DNA from 3 places in the Variovorax sp. GW821-FHT09D07 genome. Region 3 is predicted to be linked to each of the others. Evidence: predicted binding sites of a transcription regulator. Region 3 holds the regulator's gene; each other region holds the start of a gene.

Region 1 (9,989 bases), on a different contig from region 3:
CGTGAGCATCGCGCCCGAGTTGCGCAAGGACGTGGCCGCCAAGCGCGAGCTCATGGCCGGCGTCGACCTCGTGGTGCTGTGCCTGCACGACGACGCGGCACGCGAGTCGGTCGCGCTGATCGACCAGCTCCCGGGCAAGAAGCCCAAGATCATCGACGCCTCGACCGCCCACCGCATCGCGCCGGGCTGGGTCTTCGGCTTCCCCGAGCTCGTCGAAGGCCACTGGCAGGCCGTGGCCCAGGCCGACCGCGTCGGCAACCCCGGCTGCTACGCCACCGGCGCCATCGCCATGGTGCGCCCGCTGGTCGACGCGGGCCTGCTGCCGGCCGACTTCCCCGTGTCGCTGCCTTCGGTGAGCGGCTACTCCGGCGGCGGCCGCACGATGATCGAGGACTACGAGGCCGGCAAGGCGCCGCTGTTCGAGACCTACGCGCTGGGCCTGAAGCACAAGCACATCCCCGAAATCATGACCTACACCGGCCTCACGCGCCGCCCGGTCTTCATTCCGTCGGTGGGCAACTTCAAGCAGGGCATGCTGGTCCAGCTGCCGCTGCACCTCGACCTGCTGCCCGGCAAGCCCAAGGCCGGCGACCTGCAGGACGCCCTGGCCGCGCACTACGCCCGGAGCAACACGCCCGAGCAGTTCGTGAAGGTGCTGCCGCCGACCGAGAACGGCAAGCTCGACGCGCTGGCGCTCAACGACACCAACCAGCTGGAAATCCGCGTGTTCCCGAACGAGGACCACCGCCACGCCGTGGTGATCGCGCGCCTGGACAACCTGGGCAAGGGCGCCAGCGGCGCCGCGGTGCAGAACCTCAAGCTGATGCTGGCGCTCTGAGCCACGTCAAGCACTGATAAGAGAAAGGCCGGCCCGCAAGGACCGGCCTTTTTTGCTTTCAGTCGGCCCGCATCGTGCCCGTGTCGCGGTAGCGCACGTGCCACGAGAAAGCCTCTTCCAGCCGGTGCGGCGTGTGGCCGCCGCAGGTCGCGACGGCGCGCGCGTGGTAGTCCTGCAGCATCGCGCGGTACGGCTCGGCCGCGCAGTTCGCGATGATCGCCGCCGCCCGTTCGCGCGGCGCCAGCCCGCGCAGGTCGGCCAGGCCCACCTCGGTGACCAGGATGTCGACGTCCTGCGGCGCATGGTCCACGTGCGACACCATCGGCACGATGCTCGACACCGCGCCCTGCTTGGCGACCGACTTGGTCGCGAAGATCGACAGGTAGGCGTTGCGCGCGAAGTCGCCCGAGCCGCCGATGCCGTTCATCATGTGCGTGCCCAGCACGTGGGTCGAATTGACGTTGCCGTAGATGTCGGCCTCCAGCGCCGTGTTCAGCGCAATGATGCCCAGGCGCCGGATGATCTCCGGGTGGTTGCTCACCTCCTGCGGCCGCAGCACCAGCCGGTCCTTGTAGCGCTCCAGGTCGCCGAACACCTGCCGCGCCTTCGCGGGCGACAGCGTGATCGACGAGCCCGAGGCGAAGTCCAGCTTGCCGGCGTCGAACAGGTCGAAGGTCGAGTCCTGCAGCACCTCCGAGTACATCGTGAGGTGCTCGAACGGCCCGGCGCCCAGCCCCGACATCACCGCGTTGGCGACCGTGCCGATGCCGGCCTGCAGCGGCAGCAGCCGCTCGGTGAGCCGGCCCTGCGCCACCTCGCGCTCGAAGAAGGCCACCAGGTGCGCCGCGATGGCCGCGGTCTCGGCGTCCGCCGGCAGCACGGTGGAGGTGCTGTCGGCCTTGTCGGTGATGACGATGCCCAGGATCTTCTCGGGCGGGATCTCGATGGCGCTGGTGCCGATGCGGTCGTGCGGCGCCACCAGCGGCATCGGCTCGCGCTGCGGGCGGTGCTTGGGAATGAAGATGTCGTGCAGCCCTTCGAGCGCGGTCGACTGCGAGGTGTTGATCTCGACGATCACCTTGTCGGCCAGGATCGCGAAGCTCGCGCTGTTGCCGATCGAGGTGCTCGGCACGAGCGCGCCGGTCTCGGTGATGGCCACGGCCTCGATGATCGCGATGTCGATCGGCGGAATCTGCCGCGTGCGCAGCATCTCGACCGTTTCCGACAGGTGGTGGTCGATGAACATCACCTCGCCGCGGTTGATCGCCTGGCGCAGCACGGTGTCGACCTGGAACGGCATGCGCCGGCTGATGGCGCCGGCCTCGGTCAGCTGGCGGTCCACGTCGCCGCCGAGCGAGGCGCCGGTCATCAGCGTGATCTTCATCGGCTCGCGGCGTGCGCGGGCTGCGAGTGCCAGCGGCACGGCCTTGGCGTCGCCGGCGCGCGTGAACCCGCTCATGCCGACCACCATGCCGTCGCGAATCCATTCGGCGGCGGCCTCCGCGGTGGTGATCTTGCTGCGCAGGGCGGGCAGGCGGATGCGGTCTTCGTGCGACATGGAGGGAAAGCGTCTTTCTTTCGGGAAGGGGGAAGCCGGCACCGCGCGCGCGGCGGGTGTCAGCGCAGGAAGTAGTCGACCGGCACCAGCGGCGCCGGCGCCGGGGCGCCCACCGACTGGCACAGGTCGATCTCGAGCGTGCGGCACAGGGCCTCGAGCGGCAGGTCGTTCGACTCGGTGCCGAAGGGCTCCTCGATCTCGTCGCCGAGCGCGTCCAGGCCGAAGAAGGTGTAGGCCACGATCAGCACCACCACCGGCGTCATGAACCCGACCGAGTCCACCAGCCCGAAGGGCAGCAGGTAGCAGTACAGGTACGCCGTGCGGTGCAGCAGCAGCGTGTACGAGAAGGGAATGGGCGTGCTGAGGATGCGCTCGCACGACGCGGCCGCCGCGCTCAGCGCCGACAGCGTGCCGTCGACACCCGCCGCCAGGGCCGGGTCGATGCGCCGCGCGCGCAGCGCCTCGCGCAGGTCGGCGCCCATGTGCATCAGCAGCGCATGCGGCCGGTTGGCGACCTGCGTCAGGCCCTGCCACTCCGCCTCGCGCAGGAAGGGCTTGGTGTCGCTGGCGGCGTCGGTGCCGCGCAGCTGGTGGCGCAGCGCATGGGCGAAGGCCGCGGCGCGCAAGGTCATGCGCACGCGCAGGTCGTCCAGGCGGCGGACGGTGTCGGCGCTGGCGCTGGCGTTCACCGGCGCATCGCCCTCGATGAGGCTCTGGCACTGGCGCGCCAGGTTGCGCGAACGCAGGATCACCTCGCCCCAGAGCTTGCGCGCCTCCCAGAAGCGGTCGTAGGCCGCGGTGTTGCGAAAGCCCAGGAAGATCGCCAGCGGCAGGCCGAGCAGCGCGAAGGGCACGGTGCCCAGCGGAATCTTGATGGAGCCGAAGCGCCCGTGCAGCACCGTGACGACGATGGCCACGATCACGTTGAGCGTCAGCGCCGCAGCGATGCGCGGCAGGACGGAGCCCCGCCAGGACAGAAACAGCTTGAGCCCGGACGGGCGTTTCCGGACGATCATGAAAGCGGGGGGCAGGGGAGACAGGCAGGCATGGAGGCCGCGCACACCGCAAGGCCCGCGCGGGCGCTGATTGTCGCCGAGGCGTCAGCGCGAGGGCGGCGGGCCGCCCCAAGACCGACGAAGACGGTCGGGCTCAGCGCACGAGCCACAGCCCTATGCCCAAGAGGACGGCCTGCGCCACCAGCGCGATGTAGAAGAGCTTGCGCGAGGGCGTCGACATCTCCTGCAGCACCTCGTGGATGCGGCGCGTGAGCAGGGCGCGCAAGGCGGGGTCTTCGCCCGTCGCCGGCGTCGTCGCACCGTGCGCGGCACGCTCCTGCTGCCACTCGGCCAGCATGTCGCTCAGGGGCAGGCGGCCCAGCACGAAGCCGACCACCGCGCGCACGGCCCGGCCTTCGCCGAGCACCGGCGCGAGCTGCTGGCACAGGGCGTCGGGCGAGAGCCAGTCGGCCACGCGCTGCAAGCCGCCGTGGGTGCGCGGCATGGCTTCGATGCGGCCCGCGATGGCGTCGCCCAGCCGCTGCGACACGGCCTCGCCGCGCGCCGCGACCAGGTGCTGCATCGCGCGGGCGCGGCCCCGCTGCACGCCGAGCAGGAAGTACACGCCGACGAACAGCGACAGCAGCACGGCCACCAGCAGCGGCGGCGACATGAGCAGCGCCAGGATGGCGCCCGCGCCACCGGCCCGCGCCGCCGGGATGCCCGGACCCTGCAGCTGGCTCAGGTAGTAGAAGAACACGCCGCCGCCGAGGAACAGGCCGATCAGCGCGCCCTTGATGGCCGAGCCGGCGAAGGCGAAGCCGGCCTTGGCGCCGGTGCGAACGAGGGACTGCGGGTGGGCGGGTGGCGACGACATGAAGGGTTCCTCCGGTTTTTCTGGAAAGCCGCCTCCTGGGAGGCCGGTCGCTGGCGATCATGCCACCGCCTTCCCGCACCATAATCGCGCGACACAACAACGAGGAGGATCGTCATGGGAACCGTCAAGTTTCAGAAACCGACCGGCGCATTCGTCGCCGCATCCTGGGCCGCGCTGATCATCGGCGCCATCGTGTACCTGCTCGGGCTGTGGAATGCCGCGATGCAGCTCAACGAGAAGGGCTACTACTTCACCATCCTCATGTACGGCCTGTTCTCGGCCGTGTCGCTGCAAAAGACGGTGCGCGACCGGCTCGAGGGCATCTCGGTCACCGGCATCTACTTCGGCCTGTGCTGGGTCTCGCTGCTGCTGTCGGTGGGCCTGCTGGCCGTGGGCCTGTTCAACGCCTCGCTGGCCGCGAGCGAGAAGGGCTTCTACGCCATGGCCTTCCTGCTGAGCCTGTTCGGCGCGGTGGCGGTGCAGAAGAACGTGCGCGACATCGCCGCGTACAAGGCCGAGAACCCGCTGGCCGACGACGTCACGGCCACCGAGTAAGCCAGGCCGGGCTCAGCCCGCCTCGAGCAGGCGGCGCAGGGCCTGCAGGTCGCGCGCGATCCATCCGGCGTCGCGCGCAAAGGCCGCATCGTCCATGTGCGGCTGGCGCAGCAGCGTGAACTGCAGCTCGCACACGCCGGGCGCCACGCCGATCACGCGAAACGGCAGGTAGACCTCGGGCACGCCTTCGGGCGCCACCCAGTGGTCGAGCACGCCCAGGTCGTTGGGCGCCGCAAAGCGCATGCGGGCCTCGCCGCTTTCGGGCGTGCGCACGATCCAGTGGTCGCCGTGCGGCACCAGCGCACTCTTCGCGAGGCCGCTGGCCCAGTCGAGCAGCCGCTTCGGATCGGACGCGAGCGCATAGGCGTCGCGCCATTCGCACTGCACGCGCTGCGTGATGACGCGGGACAAGGCCGCGTCGCCTTCATTCGCCGTTGGGGTCGTCGCTTGGGTCATCGAAGTCGCTCCTGAGCACCTTGGACACGACGGCGCCCGAGAAACCGCGCGCCATCAGGAATCGCATCTGTTTCGCGCGCTCCTTCGCATCGGCGGGCGGCGCGTCGAAGCGGCGGCGCCACAGGGCCGTGGCGCGCTCGACTTCGGTCTCCTGCAAGCCAGCCACCGCCTGCGCGATGGCTTCGGGCGCGATGCCCTTGGCCTGCAGTTCCTGCTTCACGCGCAGCGCGCCCGAACGGGCGGCGCGCTGGTGCAGCACCGAGGCGACGACGCGCGGCTCGCTGATGAAATCCTTGGCGGCCAGCTCGTCGAGCGCCTTCGCCAGCGTGCCGGGCTCTTCCTCGTGCTTGGCCAGCTTGCGCTCCAGCTCCGCGCGCGAATGCTCGCGCTGGCTCAGGAGGCGCAGGGCGCGGCCTTTGAGGGAGGGGGCACTGAAGGCCATTCGGGGGTGGTGGGTCGCTCAGGCGGCCCACGCAACACGCGAAGGCCGCTCCGTCTCACTTACTCCGCAGCCTTGTCGGCCTTCGATGCCTTGGCGGGCTTCTCGGCCTTCTCGGGTTCGGAGCCGGCGTCGGCCGCGAGCAGCGGAATGCCCAGCGACTCGCGCACCTTGTTCTCGATTTCGCGCGACAGGTCGGGGTTCTCGCGCAGGAACTCGCGGGCGTTGTCACGGCCCTGGCCGATCTTCTCGCCGTTGTAGGCGTACCAGGCACCCGACTTGTCGATGATCTTGGCGTTCACGCCCATGTCGATGATCTCGCCCTCGCGGCTGATGCCTTCGCCGAACAGGATGTCGAACTCGGCCGTCTTGAACGGCGGGCTGACCTTGTTCTTCACCACCTTCACCTTGGTTTCGTTGCCGATGGCTTCGTCGCCCTTCTTGATGGTGCCGATGCGGCGGATGTCCAGGCGCACCGAGGCGTAGAACTTCAGCGCATTGCCGCCGGTGGTGGTTTCGGGCGAGCCGAACATCACGCCGATCTTCATGCGGATCTGGTTGATGAAGATGACCATGCAGTTGGTCTTCTTGATCGTGGCCGTGAGCTTGCGCAGCGCCTGGCTCATCAGGCGGGCCTGCAGGCCGGGCAGCGAGTCGCCCATTTCGCCTTCGATTTCGGCCTTGGGCGTGAGCGCGGCGACCGAGTCGACCACGATCAGGTCGACGGCGCCCGAGCGCACCAGCGAGTCGACGATTTCGAGTGCCTGCTCGCCGGTGTCGGGCTGGCTGATCAGCAGGTCGGACAGGTTCACGCCGAGCTTCTGGGCGTACTGCACGTCGAGCGCATGCTCGGCGTCGACGAAGGCGCAGGTGCCGGCCTGCTTCTGCATGGAGGCGATCACCTGCAGCGTGAGCGTGGTCTTGCCCGAGGATTCCGGGCCGTAGATTTCAACGACGCGGCCACGGGGCAGGCCGCCGACGCCCAGCGCGATGTCCAGGCCCAGCGAGCCGGTGGAGACCACCTGGATGTCTTCCAGCGCCTCGCCTTCGCCCAGGCGCATGATCGTGCCCTTGCCGAACTGCTTTTCGATCTGGGCCAGCGCGGCCTGCAGGGCCTTGGCCTTTTCACTGTTGGCGACCGAGATGCTTGCGCCCTTGACGACTGCGTCCATGTGGAAATCTCCTTGAATATCAACGGTTTGTGTCGGGATTCATCCATCTGCTTTTAACCACAGGCTGGATGCTTGAACAGTAGTGTAGGGGCTCATGGCGTTTCGCAAACCCACTTTAAAGTCAGTTTGCCTTACCATCTGAGGCCATGGCCGACCCCGCCTTTCCCACCGATCCCGACGCCTGGCGCCAGACCCACCTGGGCCGCCTGCTGGGCCATGCGATGCGCCGCTTCGACGAGCGTGTGCTGGCGCTCATGGCGCACGACATCGACGTGCCGCTGGCGCTGTCCAACCTCGCGGCGCGCGCGCAGGTGAGCGCGGCGCACATCCACATCACGCGGCACCTGGCGCGCGAGGGTTCGCGCCTGACCGAGCTGGCCGAGCGCGCCGGCATGACCAAGCAGGCCATGGGCACGCTGGTCGACCAGTGCGAGGCCTGGGGGCTGGTCACGCGCGGGCCCGATCCGCTCGACGCGCGCGCGCGGCGCGTGCTGTTCACGGCCGACGGGCTGGCCTGGCTCGACGCCTTCCGCCGCGCCGTGACGCAGACCGAGCGCGAGTTCCGCGCCAGCGTGGGCGACGAGATCGCCACCGTGGTAACCATCGGACTCGAAGCCTATACAGCGGGCTAGACTCGCGTTGAGACAAATGTGAACTGCGCCGGCATGGCGCCTGAATCCGCCGGAGGTGGCTCATGCGAATACTGATTGCCGAAGACGACCAGGTGCTGGCCGATGCCCTGCTGCGCAGCCTGCGCACCTCGGGCGCGGCGGTCGATCATGTGGCCAACGGCTCGCAGGCCGACACCGCGCTCATGACCCACAGCGAGTTCGACCTGCTGATCCTCGACCTCGGGCTACCCAGCCTGCACGGCATCGAGATCCTCAAGCGCCTGCGCGCACGCGGCTCGCAGCTGCCGGTGCTGGTGCTCACGGCGGCCGACAGCGTGGAAGAGCGCGTCAAGGGCCTGGACCACGGCGCCGACGACTACATGGCCAAGCCCTTCAGCCTGCAGGAGCTCGAGGCGCGCGTGCGCGCCCTCACGCGGCGCGGCATGGGCGCCACCAGCAACGCGATCCGCCACGGCCCGCTGGTCTACGACCAGGCCGGCCGCGTGGCGACCATCGACGGCAAGATGATCGAGCTGTCGGCGCGCGAACTGGGCCTGCTCGAGGTGCTGCTGCAGCGCGCCGGCCGGCTGGTCAGCAAGGACCAGCTGGTGGACCGGCTGTGCGAATGGGGCGAAGAGGTGAGCATCAACGCCATCGAGGTCTACATCCACCGCCTGCGCAAGAAGATCGAGAAGGGACCGGTGCGCATCGCGACGGTGCGCGGGCTAGGCTACTGCCTCGAGAAGATTCCCGGTTGAGCGTGCCCCGCCCGCGCGAAATGCCGTCAGGGCTGCTTGCGCAGGTTGACGAGCAGCGTGGCGCCGGTGTTCGAACGGATCAGGAACATGAGGCTGCGGAAGTAGCCGTTGCTGTCGTACACGCCCGCCGGCACCAGCCCGATGATGGCCGGCCCGGCATAGCTGCCGGTGGCGGCGGGGGTGAGCTTGCAGTCGTTGGTGCTGGCCGTGGCGGTATTCACGGCCTTCAGCGTGAGGCTGTACATGTTCTTGGCCGAGCCGGGCTGCGCCAGGGCGACAGTACCCGAGAGCGTGCACTGGCCGATCTGCACGCCGCTCGTGCTACCGGTGAACACGCCCTGGCCGTCGACCTGCACCGTCACGCCCAGGCTCGGGCTGCTGTCGGTGTTGGACCACGTGCCGGTCATGCTCGCCTGCGACACCGCCAGCGCGTTCTCGATCGTGTAGGCCAGCGGGCCGACATCGGACGGCCTGCGGTTGTCGTAGGCGTAGGTGCCATCCACCGACTTCTTCGGCGCGAAGGTGCCCGAGCCCGTCACCGGATATGCGTTGGGCGGAACATACAACTCGGTGTCCGGGTTGAACGACCAGTCGAGCCCCGTGACCTTCAGCGAACCCCACATCGTGCCCCCGAGGAAGCTGCCCGCCAACGAACCGTTGGTGCCGACGAAGGCAATGCCTCGCACGCCCGCGTAGATGCCTTCGCTGTCATTGCCCACCGCGGCGGTGGAGCCGGACTGCGGCGCGCTCAGCGAGGGCGACGGCTCGGAGCCCGGCACGGCGGCGCGGTTCTCGGCCGGTGCGGGCGCGGGCGCCGGGGCCGGGGAGGGCGCAGGGGCGGGCGCCGGAACCGGTGCGATCGGCAGCATCGGCATGCCACCGCCGCCTCCGCCACCTCCACCGCCGCATGCAGTCACACCCACGCTGGCGGCCAACACGGTCGCGGCCATCCAGAGCGGCTTGGGGCAGCCGCCCACGGTCTTTTGCTTCATGATTTCTCCCTGATGTTTTTGAATTGCAGAAACTGCACGTCAAGGCTACAACCAGTCACACCTTGTCAATGAAACGTCACACCTGCGAATCGCAGTACTAGTTCACGCTCGCCCGCGTTCTTTCGTCTTGCCAGGAACTCCCTTGAAGCTCTTCCAGCGCGCCCAGCGCTCCCTGTTCGGCGAGATCCTCGACTGGATGCTCACGCCGCTGCTGCTGCTCGTGCCGGTGAGCATCGGCGTGACGTGGCTGGTGGCGCAGGGCATCGCCAACGCACCCTTCGACCGCGCGCTGGAGCACAACGTGAAGGTGCTGGCCGAGCTGGTCACGGTGAAGCAGGGGCAGACGCACTTCGTGCTGTCGCAATCGGCGCGCGAGATCCTGCGTGCCGACGACGCCGGCCACATCTACTACCAATTGCTCGACGGCCACGGCACGCTGCTGCACGGCGAGCGCGACCTGCCGCAGCCCAACGTGGACGACCCGCCCGGCACCAACGTGGTCCTGCTGCACAACAGCACGGTGCACGGCCAGCCGGTGCGCGTGGCCTCGCTGTGGATTCCCAGCGGCAGCGAAGAAGTGCCGCCGTCGCTGCTGCAGCTGGCCGAGACGCGCGAGAAGCAGGCGGTGCTCGCCACCGAAATCATCAAGGGCGTGCTGCTGCCGCAGTTCGCGATCCTGCCGCTGGCGGTGCTGCTGATCTGGCTGGCGCTGGTGCGCGGCATCAAGCCGCTGTCGGT
Region 2 (9,989 bases), on a different contig from region 3:
CCAGAGGGCGCGGCCCAGGTACTGCGCGGTGAGCCGCCATGGCGAGAGCAGGTCGGCCTGGTTCTGGTAAGCGCGGTACAGCATGCCCCCGCTGCAGGCAAGTTGCGGGCCAACCGTGTGGCACGGCGCTTGCACACAGCCCGCATCGTCCAAGGAGTGTCGCGATGGCCAAACCCGTTCTCACGATCAGCAGCAAGAACTACGGCGCCTGGGCGCTGCGCGGCTGGCTGATGTGCAGGCTCGCGGGGCTGGACTTCAGCGAGAAGGTCATTCCGCCCGACGACCCGGCCATGAAGGCCGAGATGCTGCTGCTGTCGTCGTCGATGCTGGTGCCTTCGCTGCAGCATGGCGGCATCAAGGTGTGGGACACGCTGGCCATCGGCGAGTACCTGAACGAGATCAAGCCCAAGGCCGGCCTGCTGCCCGCCGACGCCGCGGCGCGTGCGCACTGCCGCGCCATCTGCGGCGAGATGCACTCGGGCTTCGCCTCGATGCGCGGCGCGCTGCCGATGAACATCAAGGCCCGCTTCAAGAACTTCAAGGTGTGGTCGCGCGCGCAGGGCGACATCGACCGCATCGTCGCCATCTGGCGCGAGTGCCTGAAGGCCTACGGCGGCCCGTTCCTCTTCGGCAAGCAGCCCGGCATGGCCGACGCGATGTATGCGCCCGTGGTCACGCGCTTCCTGAGCTACGACGTGGCGCTCGACAGCGTGTGCGCCGCGTACTGCAAGCGCGTGATGGAGCTGCCCGCCATGAAGGAATGGGTGGCCGCCGCGCTGCAGGAGCCCGACGAGATCGACGAACTCGACGCGGAGTTCTGACGCTGCTTCTTCAGGCGCTCGCGGGCGGCAGGCCGAGGCCGTCCTGCCGCAGCCGGCGTTCGATGCTTTGCGCGGCCTGTTGCAGGTCGCCCAGGTGCGCTGACACGATCTCGCGCTCGCTCTTCACCGACGGCAGCCACGCGCAGCTGAGGCAACCCACCACCTGCTCGCCCAGCCGCACCGGCACCGACACCGCGCCGAAGCGGTCGGGCGAATCGAGGCTGGTGGACGTGGGGTCGCGCGCCGCGTAGCCCTGGTCGCGCGCATGCGCCACCATGCGGCGAATGCTGTCGGGGCGCCGCGCGCCGCGGTCGAAGTCGTTGGGTGAGCGCGCCAGTGCGGCAACGATTTCGCGCCGCTCGTCTTCGGGGCAGAACGCGAGGTAGCAACGCCCGAGCGACGACAGCAGCATCGGCGGACGAAAGCCCAGCGCGCGGTAGTTCACCGCCAGGCCGTTGCGCGGCCGGTCGGTGTCGAGGATGAGCATCGCCGTGCCGTCGCGCACGCCCAGGTCGATCGGCCACGGCACCAGCCGCTGCAGCGTGGCGCGCGGCGACGCCGCCAGGGCCGTGAGCCGCGTGCGCCACGCTGCAGCAGCCCCTGACTGGCCAGTGGCCGAGGTGGGCACGTAGCGCTTCTCCAGCTCGTTGCGCTCCACCCAGCCGGCCTGCTGCAGCGTCTTCAGGATGCGCAGCAGCGTGGCCTTCGACAGGCCGGTCTGCCGGTGCAGCTCCTGCAGCGTGACGGCCGACGAACGCTGGATCGCCAGCATCACGTCGAGCCCGCGGCGCAGGGCGTCGATCGACTTCACGCTGTGCGCGCCGGTGGTGTCCGACATGCCGCCTCCGAAGAAAAAAGGTTCACTCAGTGAAACTATATCTTCTGGCCGCGCGGCGCCATTCCTACAGTCCGACGACACCCCCACGTCGTCCCACCAAGAAGGAAAACGCAAGATGTTCCACCAACGAAACATGGTCTGTGCCGCTGCAGGAGCCATTCTTTTGCTGTGCGCCGCGACAGCGGCGCTGGCGCAATCGTGGCCCGCGAAGCCGGTCACCCTCGTCGTCGCCTACCCGGCCGGCGGCGACACCGACGCCATCGCGCGCACCTACGCCGAGAAGCTCGCGCAGCGCCTGGGCCAGCCGGTGCTGGTCGACAACCGCCCCGGCGCGAGCGGCATGATCGGCAACGCCTGGGTCGCGAAGGCGCCGGCCGACGGCTACACGCTGCTCTTCACGCCCAGCACCTTCCCCATCGCGCAACACGTGCTCAAGGCCGGCCCCGGCGTGGCGCACGACGTGGTGAAAGACTTCACCCCCATCGTCAAGACTGGCAACATCCCGGTGCTGATGGTCACGGCGCCCACGAGCGGCATCCAGACCGTGGCGCAGCTCGTGGCCGGCGCCAAGGCCGGCAAGGCCTTCACCTACGGCACGCCGGGCGCGGGCTCGCCGATGCACATTGCGGGCGAGCTCTTCAACAAGGACGCCGGCGTGGCCATTGCACACGCGCCGTACCGCGGCGTGGCGCCGGTGGTCAACGACACGCTGGGCGGCCACGTGAGCGTGGGCTGGATCACGCCCGGCGCGGTGGCGGGCCACATCGCCGCCGGCAAGCTGGTGCCGCTGGCCGTGGCCGAGCGCCAGCGCACGAAGCTCATGCCCAACGTGCCCACCTTCCTGGAGCTGGGCTACCGCGACATGGACGTGAGCGCCTGGATGGGCCTGCTCGGCCCGAAGGCGATGCCGGCCGAGGTGGTGCAGACGCTCAACCGCCACGTCAACGAGATTTTGAAGATGCCCGACGTGCAGGCCCGCATGGCCGCGCTCGGCATCGAGCCCGTGGGCGGCGAGCCGGCCGTGCTGGCCCGCCAGATCGCCGACGACGACCAGCGCTTCGGCAAGCTGGTGCGCGAGTTCGGCATCCGCGCCGACTGACGACACAGACACCCGCAGACAAGGAGACGATGTATGTTGAGCGAAGAAAAGAACCGCCTGCTGACCGAAGTGGGGCCGGGCAAGCCCATGGGCGATTACCTGCGCCGCTACTGGCACCCGATCGCCGGCGCCAGCGAGTTCGACGACAAGGCCGTGAAGCCGCTGCGCATCCTCGGCGAGGACCTCGTGCTCTACAAGGACCTGAGCGGCAACTACGGCCTCGTCGACCGCCGCTGCCCGCACCGCAATGCCGACATGTCGTACGGCTACGTGGAGAAGTGCGGCCTGCGCTGCAGCTACCACGGCTGGCAGTACGACACGAGCGGCCAGTGCATCCACCAGCCCTTTGAAGAAACGCTGGACCCCGACGCGCGCATGCGCAAGAACACGAAGATCAAGGCCTACCCCGTGCAGGAAAAGGCCGGCCTGCTGTGGGCCTACATGGGCCCGCAGCCCGCGCCGCTGCTGCCCGGCTGGGAACTCTTCAATTGCAAGAACGGTTTCGCGCAGGCCGTGTTCGCCGAGATTCCCTGCAACTGGTTCCAGTGCCAGGAGAACTCCATCGACCCCGTGCACTTCGAGTGGACGCACAACAACTGGACCACGCGCCTGCAGGGCGACGAAGGCCCCTACGTGCCCACGCACCTGAAGCTGGCCTTCGAGGAGTTCGAGCACGGCTTCGTCTACAAGCGCCTGCGTGGCGGTGAGCGCGAAGACAACGTGATGTGGACCACCGGCCGTGTCACGCTGTGGCCCAACGGCTTCTTCCTGGGCCACCACTTCGAATGGCGCGTGCCCATCGACGACCACCACACGCTGAGCGTGCTGTGGGTGCTCAGCCGCGTGCCCACCGAGCAGGAGCCCTATGTGCAGGAACGCATTCCCTCGTGGTATGGCCCCATCAAGGACCCGGCCACGGGCCGCTGGATCACCAGCCACGTCGCCAACCAGGACTTCGTGGTCTGGGTCGGGCAGGGCACCGTCACCGACCGCACGCGCGAGAAGCTGGGCCAGAGCGACAAGGGCATCGTGATGATGCGCCGGCGTTTCTTCGAAGAACTCGAGTCGATGCAGTCCGACCCGTCGCACGAGCCCAAGGGCCTGATCCGCGACCCCGAGAAGAACCGCGACGTGTTCCTGCCCTCGGCCTGCCGCGACGAGATGCTGCACGGCCTGCCGCGCGAGGAACTGGCTGCGCATCCGCTGCTGGGACCGTACCTGAAGGACTTCTTCGGGCAGGCCGGGCAGCCCGACGATGTGCGCGCGGCGTATGAGCAGGCCATCGGGCAGAAGGTCGAAGGGGCGCAGTTCTTCAAGGTCCACGGCGGCACATCGGACGCCGAGGCGGAAACGCAAGAGGCTGCGTAACGCACGCCGCGATCCGGGTCTTTGCGCCGGGGCTCGCCTCGACGCGAACCGCGTGTGAACATCCCGTGTCGGGAGCACACGCCGTGAAGTTTCGTGATCGCGCACAGGCCGGCCGCCAGCTCGCTGCCTTGTTGCAGCGGCGCGGTGGTTTTGCGGACGCCGTGGTGCTGGCGCTGCCGCGCGGCGGCGTGCCGGTGGCCTTCGAGGTGGCCCGCGCGCTGCGCTTGCCGCTCGACGTGCTGGTGGTACGCAAGCTGGGCCTGCCCGAACAACCCGAGTACGCCTTCGGCGCGCTCGCGGGCGACGGCGTGCCCGAGATCGACGAACACCTGGTGCGCACGCTGGACCTGCGTCCTTCGGAGATCGATGCCGTGGTCCGTGCTGAACTCGCCGAGTTGGCGCGCCGCACGCAGGTCTATCGCGGTGATCGCCCGGCGTGCGAGGTGCAAGGCCGCACGGTGCTCGTGATCGACGACGGACTTGCCACCGGAGCCACCATGCGTGCTGCGGTTCGCGGACTGCGGCGACAGGGCGCCGGCACCGTCATCGCCGCCGTGCCCGTGGCGTCGCCCGAGGCCTGCGAGGCCTTGCAGCGCGAAGCCGACGACGTGCTGTGCGTGCGATGCCCGACGGTGTTTCGCGCGGTCGGCGCCTGGTATGAGGACTTCTCGCAGACGACAGATGAGGAGGTCTGCGCCCTGCTGGCGCAGGCCTAGCGCCGGAACATCCGCAGATCGAGCGCGCTCTCTTCGCCCAGCCACATCGCATGCGCCGTGTGGTCCGCGAAGTCGTCGCCGGTCACGCCGTGCACGAACACGTCCAGGCCGTTGCGGTTGGCTTCGAGCCAGCCGATGACTTCGTCGAACTCGGCGGCGTCGAAGGCCAGCTGGCAGCTCCAGTGCGGGTGCGGGCCGACCAGGCGTTCGTGCACCCGGCCCACCACCACCATCAGCTCACGGCCGGCGCGCTCGCTGAGCTCGCGCGCCTGCGCCAGCGTGGCGGGGGCGAAGTAGATGTGAGCGTGGTACTGGGCGTAGAGGTTTTCAGGGCGGCGCGGCATGGTGGGCTCATTGTGAACCGAGGCGGAAGCGTCCGCTGTAGCGAAACACGTCGCCGAACCAGCGGTGGCGCAGCAGCATCTTCATCGTGAAGTGGTCGGGGTCGGACGGGTCGGGCCGCTCCTCGACGTAGGCGGTGCCGAGAAAAAGGCCCAGCGGCAGCGGAATGCGCAGCCCCGCGAGGCGCCAGATGTAGCCCCGGTCGCGGAACACGAGCGCACCGTCTTCCGCGCTCACCGCCAGGCGCATGCCGATGCCGAAGCGCACGTATTCGATCACCTCGCTGCCTTGCGCCGCGTCATGTTCCATGTGCGAACGGAAATGAAAAGGCGGCCTGCCCGGGAAGTGGAAGACGCGGTCCCAGTAGAGGTGGGCGTTCTCGGGGTGGCAGCGGTAGTGCACCTCGATCGGCACCTGGGTACCCTGGTGGGGAACGAGCGCGCCGAACAGCCGGCCGAAGGGCATCAGCAGCGCGGCCCACGGGGCGTGCCAGACCTCGCTCATCGTGCCGCGCACGCAGACGTAGTCGTCGGAGAACGGCGCCATCGTGTAGTGGCGGCGGATCACGTCGCCGAGCCGGTCCCACGCAGGGCCGAGCGCCTGCTGGAAGACGGGTGGCGCGCTCATCCCGCCACCGCCTGGGTGGCTTCGCTGCGCGCCTTGTAGAAGCGCAGGATGTTCTCGGAGGCGTCGCCAAGCAGGAACTGCATGACCGGGTCCGCATACCAGTTGAAGCGCGTGCTCAGCCGCCACGACACCGCGACGCGCAGCTCGGTGCCGCCGTCGCGCGGGGTCAGGGTGTAGGTGGCGTCGCGCAGGTCGAAATACTGGCCGCCGATCATCACGTGGTCGTCGAGCGCGCCGGCGGGAAAGGAGTCGGGCGTGAAGCGGAAGCGCCACTTCAGCAGGCGATCGGGCTGCCACTCGGTGACGACCTCTTCGAAGTGCACGTTCTTCTGCCACTGCACCTGGCGCACGCGGCCCTCGGGCGTGTCGACGGTCACGCCCGACACCGGCATCGGCACGCCGACGCGGTAGGCCCACGCGTCGCCGACTTCGCTGGGGCGGATGTCGCGCGCGGCGTTGAGCTCGTGCCACACACGCTCGGCCGGCGCCGCGATGAAGAGCGTGCGCGAGGTGTTCGAGAACTGGTCGGGGTTGGGCCATTGCGGCTCGATGCCGCCGAGCAGCAGCGGCACCAGGGCGACGCTGTACAGCGCGGGCCTGGGCCAGTTGGTGATGCGGCACACGATGCCCATGGCCAGCCCGCCGACGCTGCCCATCACCGCGAACAGCGGCACGATGAAGGCGGCGCAGATGATGCCTTCGATGAACACCATCAGCGTGCCGCCCACGAACAGCGCGGTGGCCACCCACGGCGCCCAGAGGTAGTAGCCCCAGCTGCGCCGCTCGATGCGCTCGGCCAGGTACACCGTGACCGCGCCGCACGCCGCGGGCGCGAAGTAGACGAAGGAGCCCAGCATGGCCGAGAAGGGCTCGCCGGGGCCGCCGCTGAAGACGAGGCGCAGCACTAGCGCCAGCGCCGCGCCGGCGAACATGGGCCAGAACCAGCCGAAGGGCATGCCGCGCACGGGCTTGGGGGCCGGCACGTCGTCGTTGGCCGGCAGGTCGGCGAGTTTGCTTTCTTCGGGCTCGGTGCGCATGGAAATCTCTTCTCCTCTTTTTTGTGCAGTCTCAGCTGGCGCTGCGCCGGGCCGTCACCATGGCGTAGTCGAAGTCGCGCCAGAACATGCCCAGCGCGAGCGCGCAGTAGCTGGCCACGATGTGCTTGCGGCGCCAGGGGCTGAGCCTGCCGCGCGCCTTCCAGAGTTCGGCCAGCGTGAAGCGGGTGGCCAGCACGGGGATGTGCAGCGCGCTCGGTGCCACGCGCCAGCGCAGCGAGGTGAACGCGATGTCCTCGAAGCCGTGCGCGCGCAGCGCGGCCGTGAAGTCGTCGCGCACAGCCAGCGTGGGCACGGCCCAGCTGTCGGCCCACAGGCGGTGCAGCCAGCCCGCGAGGCGGCCCGGCCGGCGGCGCAGCAGGAAGCCGTCGACCACCACCAGCCGCGCGCCGGGCTTGAGCAGCCGCGCGGCCTCGCGCACGAAGTCGGCCTTGGCGGTGCCCTCGGCGTAGCAGGCGCTTTCGAGCGCCCAGGCGCCGTCGGCCTGGGCGGCGGGCAGGCCGGTGCGGGTGTAGTCGGCCTCGACGTGCGCGACGCGGTCGGCCACGCCGGCCCGGGCGTCGAGCCGCGCGGCGATGCCGTTCTGCACCGGCACGTTGGTCACCGTGACCGCATGCAGCGCGGGGTCGTCGCCGACCAGCGTGCGCGAGGTGGCGCCGGCGCCGCAGCCCAGGTCGAGCACGCAGCGCGGGGCATGGGTGGCGGTGTCGAGTTGCAGTGCTCGGCCGACGGTGCGGTTCATCTCGATCAGCATGCCCTCGCGCCGCAGCGGGTTCAGGCCCAGGCGCCAGAAGCCGAAGTGCATGTTGTAGCTGGGGCTCCAGGCGCGGTAGTCGTCGGCGACCTCGGTGAAATAGTCCTGCGTGTCCTCACGGCTCACGTGGCCTTCGACGGCAGGCGGCGCGGGCCGCGCGGTGCCGGGCAGGCGGAAGTCGGGCTGGAAGACGTCGGGCATCGAAAACTCCTTCGGACGTGGGCGGGTGGGGTGTGACAGCGTGGGTTTTTTCTAGAGCTTGCAGTGGTCGTCGGCGCATGTCGCTGGCGCGATCGCACCGTGCCCCGCGAGCCGCAGGACCAGCCAGCGCGGCAGCCGGTAGCGGTTGCGGGCCAGCACCGCGTAGGCGCGATCGGCCAGCCGGCCGACCACCGGCAGGTCGAGCACCGCGCCGCCGGCCGGCAGGCCCACCGCGGCGCGGCAGGCGCGGATCGCATCCACGCCCACGCGCAGTTGGCCTGCGGCATCGACCGCGTGCAGCGAACGCATCAGCGCCTCGCGCGGCGCCGGGCCGTTTGCGAAACCGATGGGCGAGCAGTCGACCAGGCGCAGTCGCTTTGCGCTGTCGCGCGCCTGCATGGCGCCCATCTCGGCCGTGCACAGCGGGCAGGTGGCGTCGAAATAGACCGTGAGCGGGTAGGTGGCGGGGGCGAAGCGGGTCATGGTGCTCTTGGTTCTCGATATTTCAGTCAAAACAGAAATAAAAAGGCAAAAAAAAGGCCGCGGCCTTTCTCAGATCATGGGCAGGCTGGCGTGGTGCGCGTCGGGGTCGTCGCCCTTGCCCGCGCCAGGAGGGGCGGGTGGCGGTGGGCTGTCGCCGCGCACGAACTTCTGCACGCTGGCGCCGAGCGTGAGCACCTTGTCGAGCGTGCCGGGCGACAGCCGCAGCATTTCGTCGGCCCAGGTGGCGAGCTTGGTCATGAGGTCCATGGTGGAGCGGATGCGATCCTGCGCATCGGGCGGCTCCTTCTGGAAATCGGGGCTGGAAACGATCTCGCGCAGCACGCGGATGGTGGGGTCGAACTCGCGCTCCTTGCGCTCGCGCACCACGGTGCGAAACAGCTCCCACACGTCGACGCTGGTCTCGAAGTAGTCGCGCCGGTCGCCCAGCGTGTGGGTGACGCGCACGAGGTTCCAGGCCTGCAGTTCCTTCAGGCTGTTGCTGACGTTGGAGCGGGCCACGCCCAGCGTTTCCGACAGCTCTTCGGCGTGCATCGGCTTGCCGTGCGCGAAGAGCAGGGCGTGGATCTGCGAGACCGTGCGGTTCACGCCCCACATGGAGCCCATCTCGCCCCAGTGCAGGACGAACTTGCGTTGAATGTCGGTGAGTTCCATGGCGTCGAGTTTAGGAATTCCTGAATTTCTGTCAAGACAGAAATAAAAAACTGTGCATGTCGAGATCAAAAGTGAAATACTGTATGAATAAACAGTTATTCGACTTGTTTCCTGTTTCCTCCCAAGGACTCGCCATGCCCGCCGCCCAGGTTCCCATCCACATCATCAAGGGCCGAGGCGCGGCCACGCGGCTCGCGCACCGGTTCTCCAAAGACGAACGCGACGCCTTCGACGACGGCTGGGGCACGCTGGAAGACGGCGAAGCCGAGGCCGCCGGGCTGCTGCCGCTGGCCACCGAGGTGCGCTTCGAGGACGTGAAGTCGGTGCTCAGCAGCAACGAGTCGCCCGACATCCCCTTCGATCGCTCGCTCAACCCGTACCGCGGCTGCGAGCACGGCTGCATCTACTGCTTTGCGCGGCCCACGCACAGCTACCTGAACCTGTCGCCCGGCCTCGACTTCGAGACCAAGCTCATCGCCAAGCGCAACCTCGTCGAGGTGCTGCGCGCCGAACTCGGGCGCAAGGGCTACCGCCCCAGCAACCTTGCGATCGGCACCGCCACCGACTGCTACCAGCCGATCGAGCGCGAGCTGCGGCTCACGCGCGGCGTGATCGAGCTGCTGAGCGAGGTGCGGCATCCATTCGCGCTGGTCACCAAGTCGAGCGCGGTCGAGCGCGACCTCGACCTGATCGCGCCCATGGCCGCCGACCGGCTCGCGGCCGTGTACGTCACGATCACCACGCTCGACGGCGAACTGGCGCGCAAGCTCGAGCCGCGCGCTGCCGCACCGCACCGGCGGCTGCGCACCATCCGCACCCTGGCCGAGGCCGGCGTGCCGGTGGGCGTGAGCGTGGCGCCGCAGATTCCGTTCATCACCGAAGACATGGAGCAGGTGCTCGAAGCCGCCTGGGAGGCCGGCGCGCGCAGCGCCTTCTACACGGTGGTGCGGCTGCCGTGGGAGGTGGCGCCGCTCTTCAAGGAATGGCTCGAGCTGCACTACCCACAGCGCGCC
Region 3 (9,989 bases):
CGTCATGCAGCGCCGCAGCCCCCAGCGAGGTGACAACGCCCACGGCACGCGGCATGGAGGGCAGCGCCCGTTTGCGCGCCGGGTCGAACAGGCCTTCGGCCTCGAGGCGTGCCTTGCGCTGCAGGAACTGCTCGAACAGCGCGCCCTGCCCCGCGCGCCGCAGGCTTTCGACCACTAGTTGCAGATCGCCGCGCGGTTCGTACACCGCCAGCCGGCCGCGCACTTCGACCTGGTCGCCGTCGCGCGGCGTGAAGTCGAGCAGACTCGCCGCGCGACGGAACATCGCGCAGCGCAGCTGGCCGGATTCGTCCTTGAGCGAGAAATAGCAATGACCGCTCGACGCGCGCGAGAAACCCGAGATTTCCCCGCGCACCGAGACCGGATTGAAGCGCGCATCGAGCGCATCGGCCACCGCGCGGCACAGCGCGCCCACGGCCCACACGCGCGGCCCGGGCGCGGCATTCGGCTCCCTGAAGCTCATCGCGCCCCTCCGCCGCCGAGCGCCACTCTTCCACAACGGGCGCCGTGCCCCCCACTTTGGAGGGGTATGGTGGAACAGATGCACGAGTTCTCGTGCAAGCTGTTGATTTCATTAAAAAAAGTGCTGCTCAAAATTCAATCGATCTAACGGAAAGCCCGTCCCATGCGGGTTCGGAGACATTGCGCGATGGGTTAATCACAAAGTTATCCACAGAATCTGTGCGTCCTTGCCGACACGCAAACAAGCCGCGAGCCGATGGTGGCTCGGTGGATAATCGCCGCGCATTTGCAGTCTACGGGCCGGAGGATTTTCTTGTTTTCCATCATTGTTGCCGCGGGCTGGCCAATCTGGCCATTGCTCGCCTGTTCGGTCATCGCACTCGCGCTGGTCATTGAACGTTTCACCAGCCTCAAGACCGTCAAGGTCCTTCCGCCGAAGCTGCTGGACGAGACCATCACCGTGTCGCGCGGCGCGGTTCCCGGCCCGGATGTCGTGACCAAACTGGAAAGCAACTCCATGCTCGGCCAGGTGCTGGCCGCCGGCCTGCGCGCACTGAATGCCAACCCGCGCTGCACCGAAGACGACCTGCGCGCCGCCATGGAGGCCTCGGGCCGCACCGTGGCGCACAAGCTGGAGCGCTACCTGCCGGCGCTGGCCACCATCGCCTCGGCGGCGCCGCTGCTCGGCCTGCTGGGCACGGTGATCGGCATGATCGAGATCTTCGGCTCGCAGTCGCCCGGCAGCGGTGCGGTCGGTTCGGGCAACCCGGCGCAGCTGGCGCACGGCATTTCGATCGCGCTGTACAACACGGCCTTCGGCCTGATCGTGGCCATTCCCACGCTGATCTTCTGGCGCTACTTCCGCAGCCGCGTCGACGAGTACCTGCTGAACCTCGAACTCTCGGGCGAGCGCTTCGCGCGCCACTTGAACGCACTTCGCAAATGACGGCCATCGCAGCAACCGACGGCCGCCACACCAGGGACACCGCGGAACCGGCTTCGCCGGGCCGCAGGTGTCGCCCCCGGAAGGGGGTTGGCGTAGCGACACGAAGTGCGCGCAGCCTGGGGGTGAGCCTATGACTCGGGGCCGCATGCAGTTTCGCCACGGCGCGCGCGACGAGCCGGAGATCAATCTGATCCCGTTCATCGACGTGCTGCTGGTCGTGCTGATCTTCCTGATGCTGTCGACCACCTACAGCAAGTTCACCGAGATGCAGCTGCGGCTGCCGACGGCGGACGTCGACGCCCAGCGCGACTACCCGAAAGAGGTGATCGTGGCGGTGTCGGCCGACGGCCGCTACGTGATCAACAAATCGCCGCTAGCGGACCGCAGCGTCGACACCGTGGCCGCCGCGCTCGGTGCTGCCGCCACCGGTGGCAAGGACAGCGTCGTGATCATCAGCGCCGACGCCGCCAGCCCGCACCAGGCCGTGGTGACGGTGATGGAGGCCGCGCGCCGCGCCGGCCTGATGCAGATCACCTTCGCCGCCCAGTCGACGGCCCAGGCCGGTCACTGAGTGTCGACCGGCGCGCGGCTGCAGGACGCCTGGCTGCGCCGCGGTGCGCTGGCCTGCCTGCTGTGGCCGCTGTCGCAGGTCTACGGCGCCCTCTTCGCGCTGCGGCGCGCCTTCTATCGATGGGGCTGGCAGAAAACCGGACGCGTGCCGGTACCCGTGATCGTGGTCGGCAATGTGATTGCGGGTGGAGCCGGCAAGACACCGGTCGTGATGGCCGTCGTGCGCCATCTTCAGGCGCGCGGCCTGCGGGTGGGTGTGGTGTCGCGCGGCTACGGCCGCCGCACCGACGACTGCCGTGAAGTCCGGGCCGACAGCGATCCGCAGGACGTCGGCGACGAACCCGCGCTGATCCACCACGCCACCGGCGCGCCCGTCTTCGTGGCCCGGCAGCGCATCGAGGCCGCACGCGCCCTGCTCGAGCAGCACCCGGCCACGCAGGTCATCGTCAGCGACGACGGCCTGCAGCATCTGGCGCTGGCGCGCGACATCGAGATCTGCGTGTTCGATGACCGCGGTGTCGGCAACGGCTGGCTGCTGCCGGCCGGCCCCCTGCGCGAGCCGTGGCCACGCCATTGCGACCTGTTGCTGCACAGCGGCGAGCGGCCCGCCTTCGCCGAGGGCTACACCGCCACCCGCGAGCTGGCGCCGTACGCCTTCGCGAAGGACGGCCGGCGCATCCCGCTCGACACGCTCGCCGGCCAGCCCGTGATCGCGCTCGCTGCCATTGCACGGCCAGAGGCCTTCTTCACGATGCTGCGCGCACGCGGCCTGACGCTCGCAGACACCCTCGCGCTGCCTGACCACCACGATTTCACTGGCTGGCAACGCCCGGCCGACCCCGCCCTGCCCCTCGTCTGCACGGAAAAAGACGCCGTCAAGCTCTGGCAGCAGGCGCCCGACGCGCTCGCCGTGCCACTGCACTTCGAACCCTCGCCGGCGTTCTTCGCCGCCCTCGACGCGAAGCTATCATCGCTCGATGGATACCAAGCTGCTTGAACTGCTCGTCTGCCCCGTCACCAAGGGCCCGCTGACCTGGAACGCCGAGAAGCAGGAACTCTGCTCGCGCAGCGCGCGCCTGGCCTACCCGGTGCGCGACGGCATCCCGGTGCTGCTCGAGAACGAGGCCCGCACGCTGTCCGACGAAGAGCTGGGCCTGTGAGCTTCACCGTTCTGGTGCCGGCCCGGCTGGCTTCGACGCGACTTCCCAACAAACCGCTGGCCGACATCGCCGGCCTGCCGATGGTCGTGCGCGTGGCACAGCGTGCCCGCCAGTCTGGCGCCGCCCGCGTGGTGGTGGCCGGCGACGACGCCACCATCATCGACGCCTGCAAGGCGCATGGTATCGAGGCCCTGCTCACCCGCCAGGACCACCCCAGCGGCACCGACCGGCTGGCCGAAGCCTGCGAACAGCTCGGGCTCGACGGTGACGCGATCGTCGTCAACGTGCAGGGCGACGAGCCGCTGATCGACCCCGCGCTGATCGACGCCGTTGCCGCCACGCTGGGCGCGCGCCCGCAGGCCGCGATGAGCACCGCCGTCCACGCGATCGACTCGCTGGCCGACTTCATGAACCCGAACGTGGTGAAGGCCGTGCTCGATGCGCAAGGCCATGCGCTCTATTTCAGCCGCGCGCCGATCCCCTGGTGGCGCGACGGCTCGTCGGGTGGTGCGGCGCCGTCGGTGCTGCCCAGCCCCGCACCGCTGCGCCACATCGGCATCTACGGCTATCGCGCAGGCTTCGTGCGGCAATTTCCATTGCTGTCACCCGCCCCTGTCGAAGCCACCGAGGCGCTCGAACAGTTGCGCGCGCTGTGGCACGGACACCGCATCGCGGTGCATGTGAGCGATGTGGCACCGGGCCCCGGGATCGACACGCCCGAAGACCTGGCACGCGTGCGCGCCGTCTTCGCGGCCGGCTCGCCTGCGTGAGCTGCAGGCCGCCCCGAGGGAGACGGCGGCAATTTGTCACGGGGACGCATGCTATCCTCGATGCAATTCCGCCTCGGCGCGCCTGAGGGTGCGCATGGGGCGCGACACAAAATCTAAGAACCTTCCGAGGACACCATGAGACTTATTTTGCTGGGCGCGCCCGGAGCAGGCAAAGGCACGCAAGCGACCTTCATCTGCCAGAAATACGGCATCCCCCAAATCTCGACCGGCGACATGTTGCGCGCCGCGGTCAAGGCAGGCACCCCCCTCGGGCTGCAGGCCAAGACGATCATGGATTCGGGTGCACTGGTCAGCGACGACCTGATCATCAACCTCGTGAAGGAACGCATCGCGCAGTCCGACTGCAACGGCGGTTTCCTGTTCGACGGCTTCCCACGCACCATTCCGCAGGCCGACGCCATGAAGGCAGCCGGCGTCAAGCTCGACTACGTGCTCGAGATCGACGTGCCCTTCGGCGACATCATCGAACGCATGAGCGGCCGCCGCTCGCACCCGGCATCGGGCCGCACCTACCACGTCAAGTTCAATCCGCCGAAGGTGGAAGGCAAGGATGACGTGACCGGTGAAGAGCTGATCCAGCGCGAAGACGACAAGGAAGAGACCGTGCGCAAGCGGCTCGACGTCTACAGCCAGCAGACCCGTCCGCTGGTCGACTACTACTCGGCCTGGGCCAAGACCGACCCAGCCGCCGCGCCGAAGTACCGCGCCATCCAGGGCGTGGGCACGGTCGACGAGATCACGCAGCGCGCGCTTGCCGCACTGAACAGCTGATTCAGAGGCTGATTCGTCAGCCTCTTTCTCCTAGCCGCCCTCCGATTCCGGGAGGGCGGCCACTCCCAAGAGTTCCAGCACCAGCGCAACCCGCGCCTTCACCGGCGTGAGTGCGCCCGCATCCCGCAGCCCGTCACCGGGTTTCGGCAGGATGCGTCCGTTCGCACAGCGCGTGGCGCGCAGCACGGAGACACCGCCGTCCTGCGCCTTCAACGCCGCGGCTTCCAGTGCATGGTGCACGGTGCCGTTGCCAGTCGTGGCCACGACCAGCCCGCGCAAGGGCTCAGCCGACGGGAGCAGCAACGCCTCCACGATCGCACCGCTCGCGCCCGCGTGGCTCATGACGATCTCGACGCGGGGCCACGGCTTCGATACCGCCTCCAGCCGCGCCGCATCGAACGGCGCGCCCTGCGGCCACGCACGCACGCGCCGCACCTCGCCCTCTTCCACATAGCCGACCGGCCCCGCGTCGCCCGACGCGAAGGCATCAAGGCGGTAGGTGTGCACCTTCTGCACATCGAGGCCGCTGTGGATCGTGCCCGCACACACCACCGTCACGCCCCGTGCGCCGGGCGTCGAGGCCACAGCGAGTGCGTCGCGGACATTCTGCGGACCGTCAGGCGACAGGGCCGTGGCCGGGCGCATCGCGCAGGTCAGCACCACCGGCTTGGCCGGCGAGAGCACGGCGTGCAGGAAGAAGGCGGTCTCTTCCAGCGTGTCGGTGCCGTGGGTGACCACGATGCCGGCCACATCAGGCTTCGCCAGCCAGTGCGCGCAGCGCGCGGCCAGCTGGCGCCAGGTGTCGGCGTCCATGTCCTTACTGTCGAGCTGCGCGACCTGCTCCGCCACCAGCGTCACGCCGGCCGGCGCCTCGATGCCGCCCAGCAGGTCCGCCACGCCCACCTGTCCGGCGGTGTAGCCGATGTTGTCGCCGCTGCTGGCGGCCTTGCCGGCAATGGTGCCGCCGGTGCCCAGCACGACCACGCGGCGCGTCTCGGACGAAGAGGAATGAGTCATGGCTTGTCAACTTTTGAAAACTGGTTAAAAATACAGGTACTGGATATCTAGCCAGTGCCGCAAGGAAACCACTATGCAGTTCGCAGTGAAGCTTACCGCCCGCCAGCAGCAGATCCTGGACCTGATCCAGGGCGCCATCGCACGCACCGGTGCGCCGCCCACGCGCGCCGAAATCGCCAACGAGCTGGGCTTCAAGTCGGCCAACGCCGCCGAGGAGCACCTGCAGGCCCTGGCCCGCAAGGGCGTCATCGAACTCGTCAGCGGCACTTCGCGTGGCATCCGCCTCAAGGGCGATGCGCTGCGCTCGCTCCACGAAACGCGCCACCGCGAAGGCAACCAGTTCTCGCTCTCGCTGCCCGGCATGGCCCAGCTCGCGCTGCCGCTCATCGGCCGCGTGGCGGCGGGTTCGCCCATCCTTGCGCAAGAGCACGTCGACCAGACCTACTACGTCGAGAACACGCTCTTCCAGCGCCAGCCCGACTACCTGCTCAAGGTGCGCGGCATGTCGATGCGCGACGCCGGCATCATGGACGGCGACCTGCTTGCCGTGCAGGCCACGAAGGAAGCGCGCAACGGCCAGATCGTGGTGGCACGCCTGGGCGAAGAAGTCACCGTGAAGCGCCTGAAGCGCAACAAGCAGGTGATCGAACTGCACGCCGAGAACCCCGACTACCCGACCATCATCGTCCAGCCCGGCGAGCCCTTCGAGATCGAAGGCCTCGCGGTCGGCCTCATCCGCAACACGATGCTGATGTAGGCCCCGGGCCTGCTGCCCACACGCAGCAGCACCTCATCCGGCCGCGACAGGTGGCGGGCGTATGGCGCGAAGTCGCCATCACCCTGTCGTGGCCGATTCAAGAAATCCTGCCTGTGTTCAACCTCATACTTTTTTGGAGTTCACATGGGAATCGCCCTCCTCGCCATCGCCGACCTCTGGTCGCCCCTGCAATCGCTGGCCACCCGCTGGATGCCCGCCCGCCGCCCGTCGCACGGTGAGAGCGGCGACGCTGCCGCTGGCCTGCGCTACGTGGCCATTCGCCCGGCCTGCACGGCGCGCACCGCTGGCAGCCCGGCGCCGGCCGCGTCACCGTCCGCCGCCACGCCCGCCCGTCCGCTGCGCGTGGTCCGCGTGGTCGACCGCCAAGGCTCGCAGCGCGGCTGCGCCAACCGGGTCGTGATTTCCGGCCGCATGGCCGACGTGTGCGCCGAACTCGACCGGCTCGCCGCACTGGAAGCCGCAGAAGCCGGCAGCGGCGCACCCCGCCCCAGCCACCTGCACTGAGAAGGTGCGAACGAGCCCGTCGTGCCTGCGCACCCCGCACGCGCACGACGGATTCACCCCTAACGGTCTGAAACAGGCCTCCCGGGCGCCATCTGGCGCGGGGTATCCAAACGTTCACACGTGCGACGTGCCGATGCTGCGAGGCACAATGGCATGCCATGAACATTGTGATCCTCGACGACTACCAGGACGCCGTGCGCAAGCTGCAGTGCGCTGCCAAGCTGGACGCTTACGCCGCCAAGGTCTACACCAACACGGTCAAGGGCATCGGCCAACTGTCGGTTCGCCTCAAGGATGCGGACGTCATCGTGCTCATCCGCGAGCGCAGCCAGATCTCCCGCCAGCTCATCGAGAAGCTGCCCAAGCTCAAGCTGATTTCCCAGACCGGTCGCGTCGGCGGCCACATCGACGTCACGGCCTGTACCGAACGCGGTGTGGCGGTGGCCGAGGGCTCGGGCTCGCCGCAGGCGCCCGCCGAACTCACCTGGGCGCTGATCATGGCGGCCATGCGCCGCCTGCCGCAGTACATCAGCAACCTCAAGCACGGGGCCTGGCAGCAGTCGGGCCTCAAGTCGGCATCGATGCCGCCGAATTTCGGCGTGGGCTCGGTGCTCAAGGGCAAGACGCTGTGCATCTGGGGCTACGGCCGCATCGGCCAGCTGGTGGCCCGCTACGGGCAGGCCTTCGGCATGCAGGTCGTGATCTGGGGCCGCGAGGCCAGCTGCGCCAAGGCGCGCTCCGACGGCTTCCAGGTGGCACAGAACCGCCACGAATTCTTTGCGGCCGCCGACGTGCTGTCGGTGCACCTGCGGCTCAACGAGGACACCCAGGGCCTCGTCAAGCTCGAAGACCTCTCGCGCATGAAGCCGACGGCGCTGTTCGTCAACACTTCGCGCGCCGAGCTGGTGGAAGCCGATGCCCTGCTGGCCGCGCTCAACCGCGGGCGCCCCGGGCTGGCGGCCATCGACGTGTTCGAGAGCGAACCGCCGCTGCAGGGCCATGCGCTGCTGCGCCTCGAAAACTGCATCTGCACGCCGCACATCGGCTATGTCGAGCAGGAAAGCTACGAAAGCTACTTCGGCCAGGCGTTCGACAACGTCGTGAGCTTCATCAAGGGCAACCCCACGAACATCGTGAATCCCGGCGCGCTGCAGGTCCGGCGGTGAACGCATGAGCCGGCCCGCGCCGCAGCGAGGCGCGCTCTGGGCGCTGCTGGCCGGCAATTTCGTGATCGGCACGGGCGTGATGGTCGTGCCGGGCACCCTCAATGAAATCAGCGCCTCGCTGGCCATCCAGGTCGCCACAGCGGGTCAGCTGATCAGCGCGGCCGCCTTCGTGATGTGCCTGGGCGCCCCGCTGCTGGCCGCCGCCGTCGCTGGCTGGGACCGCCGCAAGCTGCTGGCCCTCACCCTGCTCTGGTACGCCGCGTGGCACGTGGTTGCGGCGCTCGTGCCCAGCTTCGGCGCGCTGCTGCCGGTGCGCATGCTGACGGTGATCGCGCCCGCCATCTTCACGCCCCAGGCCGCGGCCTGCGCCGGCATGCTGGTGGCGCCCGAGCAGCGCGGGCGCGCCGTCACCTTCGTCTTTCTCGGCTGGTCGGTGGCCTCGGTGCTGGGCCTGCCGATCGGCGCGCTGATCGGTGGCCACCTGGGCTGGCGCATGGCCTTCATGGCCATCGCGGCGCTCAGCGTGGTGAGCGCGGCCTCGGTCTGGCTCACACTGCCCAGCGGCATCCGGCCCGCCGCGCTCACGGCCGCCGCCTGGTCGCGGGTGCTGCGCAGCCCGGTGCTGATGGGCATCGTGTCGGTCACGGCCCTGCAGGGCGTCGGCCAGTTCGTGCTGTTCAGCTATTTCGGCCCGCTGCTCAAGCAGGGCTTCGGCGCCGACGCCAACACGCTGAGCCTGATGTGGGCGCTGTTCGGCGCCTTCGGCCTGTTGGGCAACATGGTGGTGAGCCGCTACATCGATCGCGTCGGCGCCGGGCGCATGGTGCTGTTGACGACCGGGCTGATCGCGCTGAGCCTGCTGCTGTGGCCGCTGGCCAGCACGCTGGCGTGGCTCGCGGTGGTGCTCGTGCCCTGGGGTCTGGGCTGCTTTGCCACCAACTCCTCGCAGCAGGCGCGCCTCGTGGGGCTGGCGCCCGCCCTGGCGCCGGGCTCGGTGGCGCTCAACAGCTCGGGCATCTACATCGGCCAGGCCCTGGGCGCGGCGCTGGGCGGCTGGCTGCTGGCGAACGACGCCACCGAGTGGATGAGCCGGGTCGGTTTTGCACTGATGCTGCTGGCCATGGGCCTGAGCATCGCCATCGACCGCAGCCGCCGCCCGGCCTGATTCCGATGCCCCGCGTAACACCCGGGGCGCGGGTCTCCCGCGAGATTGCAAAATCGGAGCTTTCGTCCGTGTCGCGCACCCGCGCCGACGCGGCCGCCCCGGACACCCACCAACCCATGAGAACCTTGATCCCATGACAGTGAACTACCCCCGAATCGGCGTGATCGGCGCCGGCGCCATGGGGCGCGGCATCGCGCAGATCGCCGCCCAGGCCGGCAGCGAAGTGCTGCTGCTCGACAGCTTCGCCGGTGCCGCCGAGCGCGGCCGCGAAGCCCTCGCCGCCCAATGGAACAAGCTGCACGAGAAGGGCAAGATCGACGCCCCCACGCGCGACGCCTACGCGGCGCGCGTGAAGGCGGTCGACGGCATGCAGGCGCTCGCAGGCTGCGACCTCGTGGTCGAGGCCGTGGTCGAGAACCTCGAGGTCAAGCGCACGCTGTTTCGCGAGCTCGAGGACGTGGTCGCGCCCACGGCCACGCTGGTCACCAACACCTCGTCGCTGTCGGTCACCGCCATCGCGGCGGGCCTGCAGCACCCCGCGCGCTTCGCGGGCTTCCACTTCTTCAACCCCGTGCCGCTGATGAAGGTGGTCGAGGTGGTGGCGGGCTTCAAGACCTCGCCCGAGGTCTGCCAGAAGCTGG

What was found. Region 3 encodes LexA, which represses DNA repair genes until DNA is damaged. Its sites were predicted from a motif close to ACTGTATNNNNATACAGT; they were not measured.
Region 1: the regulator LexA is predicted to act here: its motif matches at 6,954-6,971, upstream of recA (recombinase RecA).
Region 2: the regulator LexA is predicted to act here: its motif matches at 9,055-9,072, upstream of AC07OX_RS10385 (PA0069 family radical SAM protein).

Annotation. Positions count from the first base shown of each region.
Region 1 covers NZ_JBWKOY010000003.1:366,132-376,120, forward strand. The annotation lists gene argC (N-acetyl-gamma-glutamyl-phosphate reductase) at 1-838, shown strand, start outside; gene scpC (succinyl-CoA:acetate CoA-transferase ScpC) at 897-2,396, opposite strand; gene AC07OX_RS13145 (bestrophin family protein) at 2,456-3,412, opposite strand; gene AC07OX_RS13150 (hypothetical protein) at 3,546-4,268, opposite strand; gene yiaA (inner membrane protein YiaA) at 4,383-4,823, shown strand; gene AC07OX_RS13160 (SRPBCC family protein) at 4,836-5,234, opposite strand; gene recX (recombination regulator RecX) at 5,248-5,721, opposite strand; gene recA (recombinase RecA) at 5,781-6,890, opposite strand; gene AC07OX_RS13175 (MarR family winged helix-turn-helix transcriptional regulator) at 7,037-7,522, shown strand; gene AC07OX_RS13180 (response regulator transcription factor) at 7,585-8,259, shown strand; gene AC07OX_RS13185 (hypothetical protein) at 8,286-9,251, opposite strand; gene AC07OX_RS13190 (sensor histidine kinase) at 9,394-9,989, shown strand, end outside.
Region 2 covers NZ_JBWKOY010000002.1:878,066-888,054, forward strand. The annotation lists gene AC07OX_RS10325 (polyhydroxyalkanoate depolymerase) at 1-84, opposite strand, end outside; gene AC07OX_RS10330 (glutathione S-transferase) at 165-821, shown strand; gene AC07OX_RS10335 (helix-turn-helix domain-containing protein) at 832-1,659, opposite strand; gene AC07OX_RS10340 (Bug family tripartite tricarboxylate transporter substrate binding protein) at 1,775-2,758, shown strand; gene AC07OX_RS10345 (Rieske 2Fe-2S domain-containing protein) at 2,792-4,126, shown strand; gene AC07OX_RS10350 (phosphoribosyltransferase) at 4,210-4,842, shown strand; gene AC07OX_RS10355 (DOPA 4,5-dioxygenase family protein) at 4,839-5,186, opposite strand; gene AC07OX_RS10360 (DUF4166 domain-containing protein) at 5,194-5,811, opposite strand; gene AC07OX_RS10365 (SRPBCC family protein) at 5,808-6,848, opposite strand; gene AC07OX_RS10370 (SAM-dependent methyltransferase) at 6,880-7,821, opposite strand; gene AC07OX_RS10375 (thiol-disulfide oxidoreductase DCC family protein) at 7,873-8,304, opposite strand; gene AC07OX_RS10380 (GbsR/MarR family transcriptional regulator) at 8,374-8,976, opposite strand; gene AC07OX_RS10385 (PA0069 family radical SAM protein) at 9,111-9,989, shown strand, end outside.
Region 3 covers NZ_JBWKOY010000005.1:151,787-161,775, forward strand. The annotation lists gene xseA (exodeoxyribonuclease VII large subunit) at 1-481, opposite strand, end outside; gene AC07OX_RS19455 (MotA/TolQ/ExbB proton channel family protein) at 794-1,426, shown strand; gene AC07OX_RS19460 (ExbD/TolR family protein) at 1,572-1,997, shown strand; gene lpxK (tetraacyldisaccharide 4'-kinase) at 1,998-2,993, shown strand; gene AC07OX_RS19470 (Trm112 family protein) at 2,974-3,156, shown strand; gene kdsB (3-deoxy-manno-octulosonate cytidylyltransferase) at 3,153-3,926, shown strand; gene adk (adenylate kinase) at 4,062-4,718, shown strand; gene AC07OX_RS19485 (asparaginase) at 4,749-5,735, opposite strand; gene lexA (transcriptional repressor LexA) at 5,809-6,492, shown strand; gene AC07OX_RS19495 (hypothetical protein) at 6,637-7,017, shown strand; gene AC07OX_RS19500 (D-2-hydroxyacid dehydrogenase family protein) at 7,176-8,183, shown strand; gene AC07OX_RS19505 (MFS transporter) at 8,188-9,348, shown strand; gene AC07OX_RS19510 (3-hydroxyacyl-CoA dehydrogenase) at 9,482-9,989, shown strand, end outside.